Regions from separate parts of the Mammaliicoccus fleurettii genome, predicted to be linked through region 3. Evidence: predicted binding sites of a transcription regulator. Region 3 holds the regulator's gene; each other region holds the start of a gene.
What was found. The regulator Rex, encoded in region 3, represses fermentation and respiration genes when NADH is low (regulators of the CRP and FNR family bind a similar motif). The targets are predictions, from matches to a motif close to TTGTGAAATATTTCACAA.
Positions count from the first base shown of each region.

Region 1: B2G86_RS04790 (nitrate reductase subunit alpha) is a predicted target of Rex. The motif match lies at 1,268-1,285, and genes of this name have one in related genera.
Region 2: B2G86_RS04755 (nitrate/nitrite transporter) is a predicted target of Rex. The motif match lies at 1,156-1,173, and genes of this name have one in related genera.
Region 4: B2G86_RS03675 (cytochrome ubiquinol oxidase subunit I) is a predicted target of Rex. The motif match lies at 1,382-1,399, and genes of this name have one in related genera.

Region 1 covers NZ_MWJM01000004.1:101,430-104,650, forward strand. Annotated here, with positions in the region: gene B2G86_RS04790 (nitrate reductase subunit alpha) at 1-1,225, opposite strand, end outside; gene B2G86_RS04795 (ATP-binding cassette domain-containing protein) at 1,759-2,358, opposite strand; gene modB (molybdate ABC transporter permease subunit) at 2,365-3,033, opposite strand; gene modA (molybdate ABC transporter substrate-binding protein) at 3,045-3,221, opposite strand, start outside.
Region 2 covers NZ_MWJM01000004.1:91,721-94,941, reverse strand. Annotated here, with positions in the region: gene B2G86_RS04765 (sensor histidine kinase) at 1-253, shown strand, start outside; gene nreC (nitrate respiration regulation response regulator NreC) at 270-920, shown strand; gene B2G86_RS04755 (nitrate/nitrite transporter) at 1,238-2,398, shown strand; gene B2G86_RS04750 (ThiF family adenylyltransferase) at 2,504-3,221, shown strand, end outside.
Region 3 covers NZ_MWJM01000017.1:17,966-21,186, forward strand. Annotated here, with positions in the region: gene tatC (twin-arginine translocase subunit TatC) at 1-588, opposite strand, end outside; gene B2G86_RS11355 (twin-arginine translocase TatA/TatE family subunit) at 661-885, opposite strand; gene B2G86_RS11360 (redox-sensing transcriptional repressor Rex) at 897-1,529, opposite strand; gene B2G86_RS11365 (ABC-F family ATP-binding cassette domain-containing protein) at 1,692-3,221, shown strand, end outside.
Region 4 covers NZ_MWJM01000003.1:154,425-157,645, reverse strand. Annotated here, with positions in the region: gene B2G86_RS03680 (cytochrome d ubiquinol oxidase subunit II) at 1-15, opposite strand, end outside; gene B2G86_RS03675 (cytochrome ubiquinol oxidase subunit I) at 15-1,361, opposite strand; gene B2G86_RS03670 (glutaredoxin family protein) at 1,546-1,776, shown strand; gene B2G86_RS03665 (metallophosphoesterase) at 1,776-2,549, shown strand; gene ptsP (phosphoenolpyruvate--protein phosphotransferase) at 2,580-3,221, opposite strand, start outside.

The sequences.
Region 1 (3,221 bases), on a different contig from region 3:
CAATAAATGTGCCATCTTCATTTTCTAAATTTAGATTCCACTTAGCACCTTCTTCATAACGTTGACCCATAGTTCCATTAGGTATCACAAGTTTCTCTGTATTTGCATCATAAACAACAGGTTTCCATTCAGCATGTTCTGTTTCCATACCAATATCACTTGATCTTAAAAATCTACCTGCTTTATAACCATCACCATGTTTTTCTAATTGAATAACAAATGGCATATCTGTATATTGTTTAGAATAATTTATAAACATTTCTTCTTTATTATCTTCGTAATATTCTTGAAGTATTACGTGTGTCATAGCTTGAGCCAATGCTGCATCAGTACCAGGATTTGGTGCTAACCAATTATCAGCAAATTTCACATTTTCCGCATAATCTGGTGCTACTGAAACAACTTTCGTACCTTTATAACGTACTTCAGTCATAAAATGCGCATCAGGTGTTCTTGTTAAAGGAACATTTGAACCCCACATAATAATATATCCAGCGTTATACCAATCACTTGATTCAGGTACATCTGTCTGTTCACCCCAAATTTGTGGAGAAGCTGGAGGTAAATCTGCATACCAATCATAAAAGCTCAACATTTCTCCACCCAATAAAGAAATGAAACGTGCACCAGAGGCATAGCTAATCATAGACATTGCAGGTATTGGCGTAAATCCAGCAATTCTATCTGGTCCAAACTTTTTAATAGTATATATAAGTTGTGCAGCAATAAGTTGTGTGACATCTCTCCAATTAACTCTTACGTGTCCACCTTTACCTCTAGCACTTTTATACATTTCAGCTTTAGTTTCATCTTCTACAATAGATGACCAAGCAACGACAGGATCACCATATTCACTTAAAGCAGCTTTCCATAATTTCCATAGTTTTCCCCTAACATAAGGAAATTTCACACGTAATGGACTATATTCATACCATGAAAAAGAAGCACCACGAGGACATCCCCTAGGTTCGAACTCTGGCATATCAGGTCCACAAGATGGATAATCAATCTGTTGGTTTTCCCAAGTTATAACACCATTTTTCACAAAAACTTTCCATGAACACGAACCCGTACAGTTAACACCATGAGTAGTTCTGACCACTTTGTCATGACTCCAACGCTCTCTATACATCTTTTCCCATTCTCTACTTTTCTCTTCTAAAATCGACCAGTTACCATTAAATTTCTCTGTTGGCTTAAAGAATTTCAAACCTAACTTAGACATAGATAGTACCTCCTAATATTTGCCCTTTATAAACTACTTAAATTGTAATTTTTTTCACAAACTTTTTATATTAGGGGATTACCTATACATTGTTACGAAATCCCTATTGTGTTAGTTATGACATTTTATAAAGAGGGACATAATTCCGAGAAATGCCCGTAAGAACTAGTGTCTAAGGAGCATTATTCGGAATTCTGCTAGTTAGAACATCCTAAGGAGCATTATTCGGAATTTTGCCAGTTAGAACTTTCTAAGGAGCACTATTCGGAATTTTGCTAGTTAGAACTTTCTAAGGAGCACTATTCGGAATTCTGCCAGTTAGAACTTCCTAAGGAGCACTATTCAGAATTTTGCCAGTTAGCGCAGTCTTAGGAGCACTATTCGGAATTCTGCCAGTTAGCGCAGTCTTAAGGAACACTATTCAGAATTCTGCTAGTTAGCGCAGTCTAAGGAACACTATTTATATTCAAAAATAAAAACCCCCAACCCGAAATATCGTTTCGGATTGGGGGCTAAGCTTTATTAGATATATACTATTTTATTTCAATTACTTCGTCTGCTAGTGTTTGAACTTCTTTTTTTGAATGAGATACAAGTATAATTGGAATTTGCCATGTTTTAAATATATATTTTATAAGTTCCATGCCTTCTTCTTTAGTTTCATCATCTAAACTTGAAAATGGCTCGTCTAATAAAAGTAAGTTTGGCTTTACGCTGAGCACTCTACATAATGCAACTCTTTGTGATTCTCCACCTGACAACGTTGATGGATATTGGTTTAAGCAATTTGCTATACGTAAATGATTGATTAACTGCTCTGTTTCTTTATTTGGCGACTTCATATAATGTATATTTTCTTGTACGGTCATATGGGGAAATAGTTGATAATCTTGAAATAAATATCCAATTTTTCTATCTTGAACTTTTATAAGATGTTGTTGGTAGCTTAATTTTTCTTTCTGAATTTCAATATTATATTCTTCCGCTTCTTCTAAACCAGCAATAATGTTTAATAACGTAGATTTACCTATACCTGATTTCCCTACTATGGCATAAATTTTAGGTTCTGTAGATTGGATATTTAATGTGATTGTTCTATTTTTAATTAGCTTTTTTATAAAAATTTTAATCATAAATACCTACTCCCACTTATGACTCTTTTGATTTAATAAATTGAGTGAACTGATTACGCATACCGCAAATGCTATGAGTACAATAACCCATAACCAAGCTTTATGTTCTTCACCAGCTTGTACTAAGAAATATATTTCTAAAGGAAGTGTGTTGGTTAATCCTGGTATGTAACCTGCCACCATAAGTGTTGCACCAAATTCTCCTAATCCTCTAGCAAAGCTCATTACAATTCCTGAGAAGATAGACCGTTTTGATAAAGGTAAGATAATTGTTCTAAATATTTTACCTTCACTCGCTCCCATTGTTCTTGCTGAGTTGAGCATTTTCGGGTTAATTGATTGAAAGCCATTTATAACATGTTGATACATTAAAGGTAAACTTACGATCACTGCTGCAATTACAGCACCAACCCATGTAAAAATGACATTAATATGAAATACATCATCTAAAAACTGTCCAAAAATCTTATTTTTAGAGAATACAATTAATAATACAAATCCCATAACAGTTGGAGGTAAGACAATTGGTAGCATAATTACACTTTCAATAATTGGCTTTAATTTACCTTTATAGTTGAACATCAATTTAGCCAGAATTATACCTAAGATACATACGATGATTGTACTTATTAATGTTACTTTTATCGATATCCATAATGGCGTTAAATCTGGCATAGTCTTATCCCCTAACCTTCAAAGTGATATGCTTTAAATATTTCTTTTGCTTCTTTAGATTTTAAAAATTCAAACCATGCTTTTGCTTCTTTCTTATCTGTAACAAGTCCTGCTCTATATATAATTGGTTCATCTAATGGTGCATCTGCTAACTTAACTACATTATCTACTTTTTTATCTTTTCCTTT
Region 2 (3,221 bases), on a different contig from region 3:
AGAAGCCGTATTTAATTCATTAAAATATGCTAATGTAGATAGTGTGGATGTCCATATGACATGTGATGGTCAAATGATTGAAGTTGAAATTGCAGATCAAGGCAATGGCTTTGTATTGGGTAGTGAGCCAAAAGGTTCAGGACTTGGTATTTATGGCATGAAAGAACGTGCTGAAATTGTTGGTGGTAAAATTAATATCGAAAGTAAACTGGGAAAAGGCACGAATGTAAAATTAAATGTGCCAATAGGATAACAGTGGGGGAAGAAACATGAAACTCGTAATTGCAGATGATCATGCAGTAGTGAGAACTGGTTTTTCAATGATATTAAATTATCAAGAAGATATGGAAGTAGTAGCTACAGCTGCTGACGGGATAGAAGCATATCAAATGGTGGCAAAACATGAACCAGACGTCCTAATAATGGATTTGAGCATGCCTCCAGGAGAATCAGGTCTAATAGCGACAGGAAAGATTTCGGATGATTTTAAAAATACAAAAATATTAATATTAACGATGTTTGATGATGAAGAATATTTATTCCATGTTCTAAGAAGTGGTGCAAAAGGCTATATATTAAAAAATGCGCCAGATGAAGAATTAATAAATGCAGTCAGAACAATTCATAGAGGAAACATGTATATAGATTCAAAAGTTACAAGTTCATTAGTAAATGAATTAGTTAATCCTAAACAAGATGGCGTGCATCATTCTGATCCATTTAAAATATTATCTCAAAGAGAATTAGAGATCCTTCCTTTAATTGCAAAAGGATTTGGAAATAAAGAAATTGCTGAAAAACTATTTGTTTCAGTCAAAACGATAGAAGCACACAAAGCACGCATTATGGACAAACTAGATTTAAAATCTCGTCCTGAACTCGTTGAATATGCTATGAAGAAAAAATTATTAGACTTTTAAAAAGTATTGAATAAGCCAGACAACTAACGATTTAATATCGTCATAGTCGTCTGGCTTTTTTTATTAATAAATTATGTAGTTTTATAATTAACAAATCTAGACAAAATTGCAGATAAGCACGCAGGCCATATAATATAAACTCAAAAGAAGTTATGAATTTAACCTTGCTTAAATTACGAAATTTACCTCATTTGTAATATAGGGATTTTACTTATTTTTCTAAGGGTATATCCTTATGTGCATCTTTTCACAAATAGCCTACAATTAGCATGAAATGAACGTTAATAAAGTTCAAATGAAAAAAAGGGTGAAAAGAGATGAGAAACAACATAGGCAAAGTTCAGTTACCGCTTCAAACTTTGAGTTTAATGGCAGGTTTTATGGTTTGGAGTATATTAGCACCTTTAATGCCTTACATTACGCAAGACATTAATGTGCAAGAAGGACAAAAAGCAATTATTTTAGCGATACCAGTTATATTAGGTTCCTTTTTGAGAATACCAATTGGATACTATACAAATTTATTAGGTTCTAGACTAGTCTTTTTAATCAGTTTTGTTATTTTATTATTTCCAGTATTTTATTTGAGTCAAGCGCAATCAACAGCTGGTTTAATGGTGGCTGGTTTCTTCATCGGTCTTGGTGGAGCAGTATTTTCAGTTGGTGTAACTTCTATTCCTAAATATTATCCTAAAGAAAAACATGGTTTTGCGAATGGTATATATGGAATGGGGAATTTAGGAACAGCTGTTTCTTCATTTTTAGCACCACCTATTGCTGGTACGATAGGTTGGCAACATACTGTGCAATTATATTTAATCATTATGGCTCTATTTGCAGTGTTAATGTTTATTTTTGGTGATAAAGATGAACCTAAAGTTAAAATACCAATGGTGTCACAAACTAAACAAGTTATAAATAATTATAAGCTTCATTACTTTAGTTTCTGGTACTTTATCACTTTTGGTTCGTTTGTAGCATTTGGATTATTTTTACCAAACTTTTTAGTTGATCATTTTGAAATAGATAAAGTAGACGCAGGTATTAGAACAGGTGTATTCATAGCTATAGCAACTTTATTAAGACCAATAGGGGGAATGTTAGGCGATAAATTTAACGCTTTAAATGTTCTTAAAATTTTCTTCATTGGAATGATCTCAGGAGCTTTAATACTTTCGATAGCACATAATATTTTACTATTTACGATTGGATGTTTAACTATCAGTATTTGTGCCGGTATTGGAAATGGTTTGATTTTCAAACTTGTACCTACATATTTCAATAAAGAAGCAGGCGTTGTTAATGGTGTCGTATCTATGATGGGAGGGCTTGGTGGATTCTTCCCGCCTTTAATCATTTCGTTCGTTACAAGCTTTATGGGTTCAAATCATTTAGCATTTTTCTTGTTAGCTTTAACTGGAATAATTGCACTTATCTCAATGATGCATATGACAAAAATAGAAAAAAGGATATTATAATAGTATAACCTGCTCTTTTAAGTAAGAGTAGGTTCTCTATTAATTGAGGATAAAGTGCTTTCATTCTATAATAGAGTTAAAGAGATTCGTGAAAGGTTGATAAAAATGAACGAACGTTATTCTCGTCAAATTTTATTCGATAAAATTGGAGAACAAGGACAAGAAAAAATAGAAAAGAGTAATGTCACTATAGTAGGAATGGGTGCTTTAGGCACACATGTTGCGGAACAATTTGCAAGATCAGGCGTAAATAGATTAAACATTATCGATCGAGATTATGTAGAATCATCTAATTTACAAAGACAAACTTTATTTGTCGAAAAAGATATTAAAGAAATGTTACCTAAAGTTGTTGCTGCAGAAAGACATTTAAAAAAGATACGTGAAGACATTCAAATAAAAACTTATATCGCTCAATGTGATGCAAAGTTATTACAAGAAGTAGCGAGATATTCTGACATCATTATCGATGCAACAGATAATTTTAATACTAGACTGATAATCAATGACTTTGCTTATAAAATGAACATACCTTGGATATACGGTGCATGTTTAGAATCAACATATGTTCAAGCTACATTTATACCAGGCGTTACACCTTGCTTTGATTGTGTACTCCCTCAATTACCTGTTATCAATAGAACATGCGACACAGTGGGCGTAATAAATCCTGCTGTAACGATGGCTACGAGCTTACAAGTCGCAGATGGTTTAAAAATATTATCAGGATTTGAATTTACACCTAAAATCACATACGGAGACGTATGGTATGGAGAGCATCAAACATTTGGTTTTGATCAAATGAGACGGAATGATTGTGAAA
Region 3 (3,221 bases):
GAAGTATGCATATTTTCTGTTTTTCTTTAAGAACATCGGTGTTACAATCCCTAATCTTGTTAAGAATAATAATAAAATTGGCAATTGAAATACGAAACCAAAAGGTATCGTAAATTTGAATAATTCACTAAAATATTCTTTAATACCAATGGTCTGCTTTATACCCATGTCATCTGCTAGTCCCATCGTAAATGCTATTAAATATGGGAATATGATAAAGTATGAAAATAACAAACCTCCTACAAACAAGAACAAACTAAATGGAATATAACTTAGTGTAACTTTTTGTTCTTTTGGATGTAATCCCGGAGATATAAATGCCCATATTTCATATAATATAACTGGTGATACAATAATAAATGCAATAATGATAATCATTGCTATGTATATTGTGAGTGGATCTGTTATCCTAAACGCATTCAATTCTAATGTTTGGGTAAAATCATCATTCGTAATATAGTAAATCACTGGTTTAGCAATGAAAAATCCAATAATGAGCCCACCTATTAGAAAATATGCAATAATCATAATACGACCACGTAATTCTTCTAAGTGTTCGACAAATGTTAAATTGTCTTTATCCACCATCTTACCTCCAATCTAAAAAAAGATGTGGCAGGAAACCCGCCACATTTAAGGGAACATCTGTTAAATAAAATTCTATTTAACTTCTTTATCTTTGCTATCTTCAGGATTACTTTTCTTTTCATCAAAGTTTGTCATGCCATCTGTAGCATCTTTAAATTCTTTCAAAGTTGATCCCATCGCTCTACCAAACTGTGGTAATTTCTTTGGCCCAAATATAATTAATGCTACTACCCCTATAAATAATAAACTAACTGGTCCTGAAATACCGACTGTATTAATAAACGTTAAAGCTTCCATTTGATACCCTCCTATTGATTCTTCATAAAGAAGATTAAAGATTGCAATTCAATTCCTAAATCTATATGATGAACCTGCACTTTCTCAGGTACATTTATTCTTTGAGGTGTAAAATTCAAAATACCAGTAATTCCAGCAGATGTTATACGATCAGCAACTCTTTGTGCTGCTTGTTGTGGTACTGTCAATATTACAACTTGTATACCTACTTCTTCAACTACTTTTTCAAAATCATCCATACTATCAACTGTCAATTTACCTACCATACTTCCAGATATACTTTCAGATTGATCGAAAGCTGCGACAATTTGCATTCTATCATTAACAGTAAAATTATAATTCACAAGTGCAGTACCTAAATTACCAACACCAACGATTGCGACTTTAGTCATATCATCTTGTTCAAGGGTTGTTCTAAAAAATTTTAATAAATAACTAATATTGTATCCGTAACCCTTTTTTCCTAATTCACCAAAATATGAAAAATCTCGGCGAATTGTAGCTGAATCAATTTTAAGACCTTCACTTAATTCTTTTGAAGATACACGATCTACGCCTGAATTATGAAGTGTACTAACAAATCTATAATAAAGAGGCAAACGTTTCAAAGTTGCTTTAGGGATCTTCACATCATTCTTTGCCAAAATCCTCACCTTTTCCACTATAAAATAATGTGATTGCGTTCACATCTAATGGGTTTATTATAACAAACTTCACATAAAATAACTATATAAATATTGTATGTCATTTACATACAATTATCGTTCATTTTCATGTAGAATAATAACTAATAGAGAGGTGTAAACATGATACTTTTACAAATAAATAATTTAGAAAAATCTTTTGATGGCGATGTTATTTTTTCAGATGCTGATTTTGAAGTTAAAACAGGTGAAAGAATTGCAATAGTTGGAAGAAATGGTGCAGGTAAAACAACACTCATGAAAATTATTGCCGGCGTCGAAAGTTATGATTCAGGAAACATGTCTAAAGGTAAACAAGTTTCTATGGGATATTTAACACAACAAATGACATTAGACTCAAATGATACTGTTATGAATGAAATGAAAAAACCATTTGAACATGTAATAGTAATTGAAGAAAAGATGAAATCTTTAACAGACTGGTTAAGCAAACACGCAGATGACTATGATAGCGATACTTATCAAGAAAAGTTATCTCAATATGAAACACTATCAAATCAATACGAATCATTGGATGGCTATCAATATGAAAGTAAAATTAAAACTGTTTTAACGGGTTTGAATTTTATAGAGTCTGACTTTGATAGACAAATTCAATCATTCAGTGGTGGTCAAAAGACTAGATTATCGATGGCTCAGATGTTATTAAGTGAACCAGACTTGTTATTACTAGATGAACCTACTAACCATTTAGATATGGATACAACAGAATGGCTTGAGAACTATTTAACACATTTCAAAGGCGCTATCGTTATAATCAGTCACGATAGATACTTTTTAGATAAAATAGTTAACCAAGTTTACGATGTTGCTTTAGGTTCTGTAAAAAAATACGTAGGTAACTATAGTAAGTTTTTGAAAGAACGTGACGCACATTACGAAAAAGTAATGGCTGAATACGAAAGACAACAAAGTGAGATTAAAAAATTAGAAACATTTGTTGAAAAAAATATAACACGCGCATCTACAAGTGGTATGGCGAAAAGTAGACGTAAAGTCTTAGAACGAATGGAAAGAATCGATAAGCCAAGACTTGATGCAAAAAGTGCACAAATTAATTTCGAAATAAACCGAGCTACTGGTGAAGATGTTTTAAAAATTAATAATTTAGAAATTGGTTACTCTGAAAGCATAACTTCACCAATTAATTTAGAAGTAAAACGTCATGATCGCATCGCTATAATCGGTCCAAACGGAATCGGTAAATCTACTTTGATTAAGACAATCGCACAAAAGCTTCCTGCATTAGCTGGAGATGTCTTATTCGGTTCTAATATTCAGATTGGTTATTATGACCAAAAACAAGCAGAATTTAAATCCAATATGACAATATTAGATTATGTATGGAATCAATACTCACATATGCTAGAGAAAGACATTAGAACCATTTTAGGCAGATTCTTATTTACCCAGGATGAAGTCAAAAAAGTAATTAATGACTTATCAGGTGGAGAAAAAGCACGTCTTCAACTAGCATTGTTAATACTAGAAAAAAATAACGTTCTTATTCTTGATGAACCTACCAACCATTTAGATATTGATTCTAAAGAAATGTTAGAACAAGCTCTACAAAACTATGAAGGCACACTACTCTTTGTATCACATGATCGATATTTTATTAATGAACTTGCT
Region 4 (3,221 bases), on a different contig from region 3:
ATGTTGATAATCCATTATACTTCACCCTTTCTGTCTATTATTTTATTCACATCATCCGTAGCTTTACTATGACTGAACATTCTAATTAGAACATAACTTGATGAAATACCTAGTATTAAATAAAGAATTGCAAAAGCTATAAATACTAGACTTAAACCATCAGCATGTGTAGCTGCATCTGCAACTTTTAAATAGCCTCGTAATATCCAAGGTTGTCTACCCATTTCTGCTAAGAACCAACCAAATTCTATAGCTAGCATTGCTAATGGACCTGTCAAAACAGCTAAATACAATATAGGTTTACTATATTGAGACCATTTCTTGAACCATTTTAATACGATGAACAATGCTGAAACTGCAAAACAATAAACACCGAAGAACACCATTAAATCAAAGAAATAATGAATAATAAGCGGTGGTGTTTCATCACTTTTGAATTCATTTAGCCCTTTTACTTCAGTATTGAAATTATTATCTGATAAGAAGCTTAGCGCCCCAGGAATTTTAATAGCACCTTTAACTTCTTGTTTATCTTCATCTACTAATCCAAATAATACAAGGTCAGCTTTTGATTCACTTTCAAAATGCCACTCCATAGCTGCTAGCTTTTCTGGTTGTTCTTCATGTAAAAATTTTGCAGATAAATCACCTGCAAGCATAGCGAATAAACTCGCAATAAGACCTACTGTCATAGTAAGTTTAAGTGCTTTTTTATGATATTCTTTATCATCAATGAATTTATTCTTGATTAAACGATATGCTGCAATACTTGCCAAAATAAATGCAGCTGTCATAAAAGCAGTCGCAATTACATGGAATGATCTTACCCCAAATGATGCATTAAACATTGCTGCTAATGGATCAATATTCATTAATTTCCCGTTAATAAAATCAAAACCACTAGGCGTATTCATGAAAGAATTCACAGATGTAATGAAAAACGCTGAGAATGTTCCACCAATAATAACTGGTAAATTAATTAAAAAGTGTGTCCATTTTCCTTTAAATCTATCCCAAGTATATAGATAAATACTTAAGAAAATCGCCTCAAAGAAAAAGGCAAATGTTTCCATAAATAATGGTAGCGCAATAACTTGACCACCTAATTGCATAAATGACGGCCACAATAATGATAATTGTAAGCCAATAATCGTCCCTGTAACAACACCAACTGCTACAGTAATTGTGTAACCTTTAGACCAACGCTTTGCCATAGCAATATACATAGGATTGTCTTTCTTAATACCTATGAATTCAGCAATAGCAAACATTAATGGGATACCTACACCAATTGTTGCAAATATGATATGGAATCCCAAGGTCATAGCAGTCAGTAAACGACTAATAACTACTGCATCCATAATATTCCTCCATTCAACGTTTGTGATTTACATCACAATTTAAACTCATTATACATCATTTTAAACATTAATAAAATGTTTAACATTTACAAAGTAATGACAAATTAGTGGCATTATTAAACATAATCGTTGAACACAATTAGAAATCGTTATAATATGACTATATAAAGTCGAGGTGAAAGCAATGAATAAAGTTACGATTTATACACAAGATCAGTGTCCCCCTTGCCAATTTGTTAAACAATATTTCAAGGAAAAGGAAATTGATTACACTGAAAAAAATATTAAAAATAAACAGTTCAAAAATGAATTAATAGATTTAGATAGCTTTTCAACGCCTACTGTTCTTATAAATGATAAAGTATTTTACCAAGTTGATATAAATTCTTTCAATGAAGCTTTAGGTAAAAACTGATGAAATTTCATTTTCCAAATTCTAAAATAAAGTTAGTAACGCATTCACTTCAAAGTAATTTATCTACTAATTTAAAGATAGTCCATATTTCAGATTTACACTTAGGCTATTATTCTACTTTAGAAGACTTACATCAACTTGTTCTTTTAATAAACAAACAAGAGGCTGATATAGTTTGTTTTACTGGTGATTGTTTTGACAATATCAAATATGCTTCATTTGATCCTTATCTTGTTATACCTTTATTTAGAACGATTCAATCAAAATATGGTAAGTTTTTCGTTCCTGGCAATCATGATTACGGGTCAAACGGTATACAAATCGTATTAAACATCATAAAAAAGTCTGGTTTTCAATTACTACTAAATGATTATTATAAAATTGTGACTCCAGCTGGTAATATTTTAATACATGGAATAGACGATATATGTTTTGGCCAACCAAATTTTAATAGTTCCTTCCAATTAGCAGATGGTCCTATCGCATATAGAATAGGTTTGATGCATGAACCTGATAAAGTTAAATTGTTGGACCCTAACATCGACTTAGTATTATCTGGCCATACGCATGGAGGCCAAGTACGCGTGCCTAAAATTGGTGCATTATATACACCTACTTTTGGCAAAAAATATATTCAAGGTTTATATCATATTAGAAGACAGCAACATCTATTTGTAAACAAAGGTATAGGCATGACGAGATTACCTATTAGAATATTTTGTTCACCTGAAATTGGCATATTTAATATTAAAGCTAAAAAAAGTAGGACGTGAGTAAATCACGCCCTACTTTTTATTTACCATTTATGATAATTCATTAACAAGTTCTACAACTTCTTCTTCAGTTGCACAGTTAATAGCACGACTTGCTAATTCTTGCATTTCTTTTTGATCTAATTGTTTGATTTGTTTTCTTGCTTTAAGAATACTTGTCGCACTCATAGAAAATTCATCTAAGCCTAATCCAAGTAATAATGGAATTGCCGTGTTATCTCCAGCCATTTCTCCACACATACCTGTCCATTTACCTTCTTTATGTGAAGCTTCAATTACTTGCTTAACTAAGCGAAGAATTGCTGGGTTATATGGTTGGTATAAATATGAAACACGCTCAGACATACGATCAGCTGCCATAGTGTATTGGATTAAATCGTTTGTACCGATACTGAAGAAATCAACTTCTTTAGCAAAGATATCAGCAAGTGCTGCAGTTGATGGAATCTCTACCATAATACCGATTTCGATATCATCATCAACTTTAACACCTTCAGAAACTAATTTCTCTTTTTCTTCTAGTAAGATTGCTTTAGCGTCTCTGAATTCTTTAATTGTAGCTATCATTGGAAACATGATATTTAATTTACCGAACTCAGATGCACGTAATAATGCTCTTAATTGTGTTCTAAAGATGTCAGTTTGGTCTAGACATAAGCGAATAGCTCTATA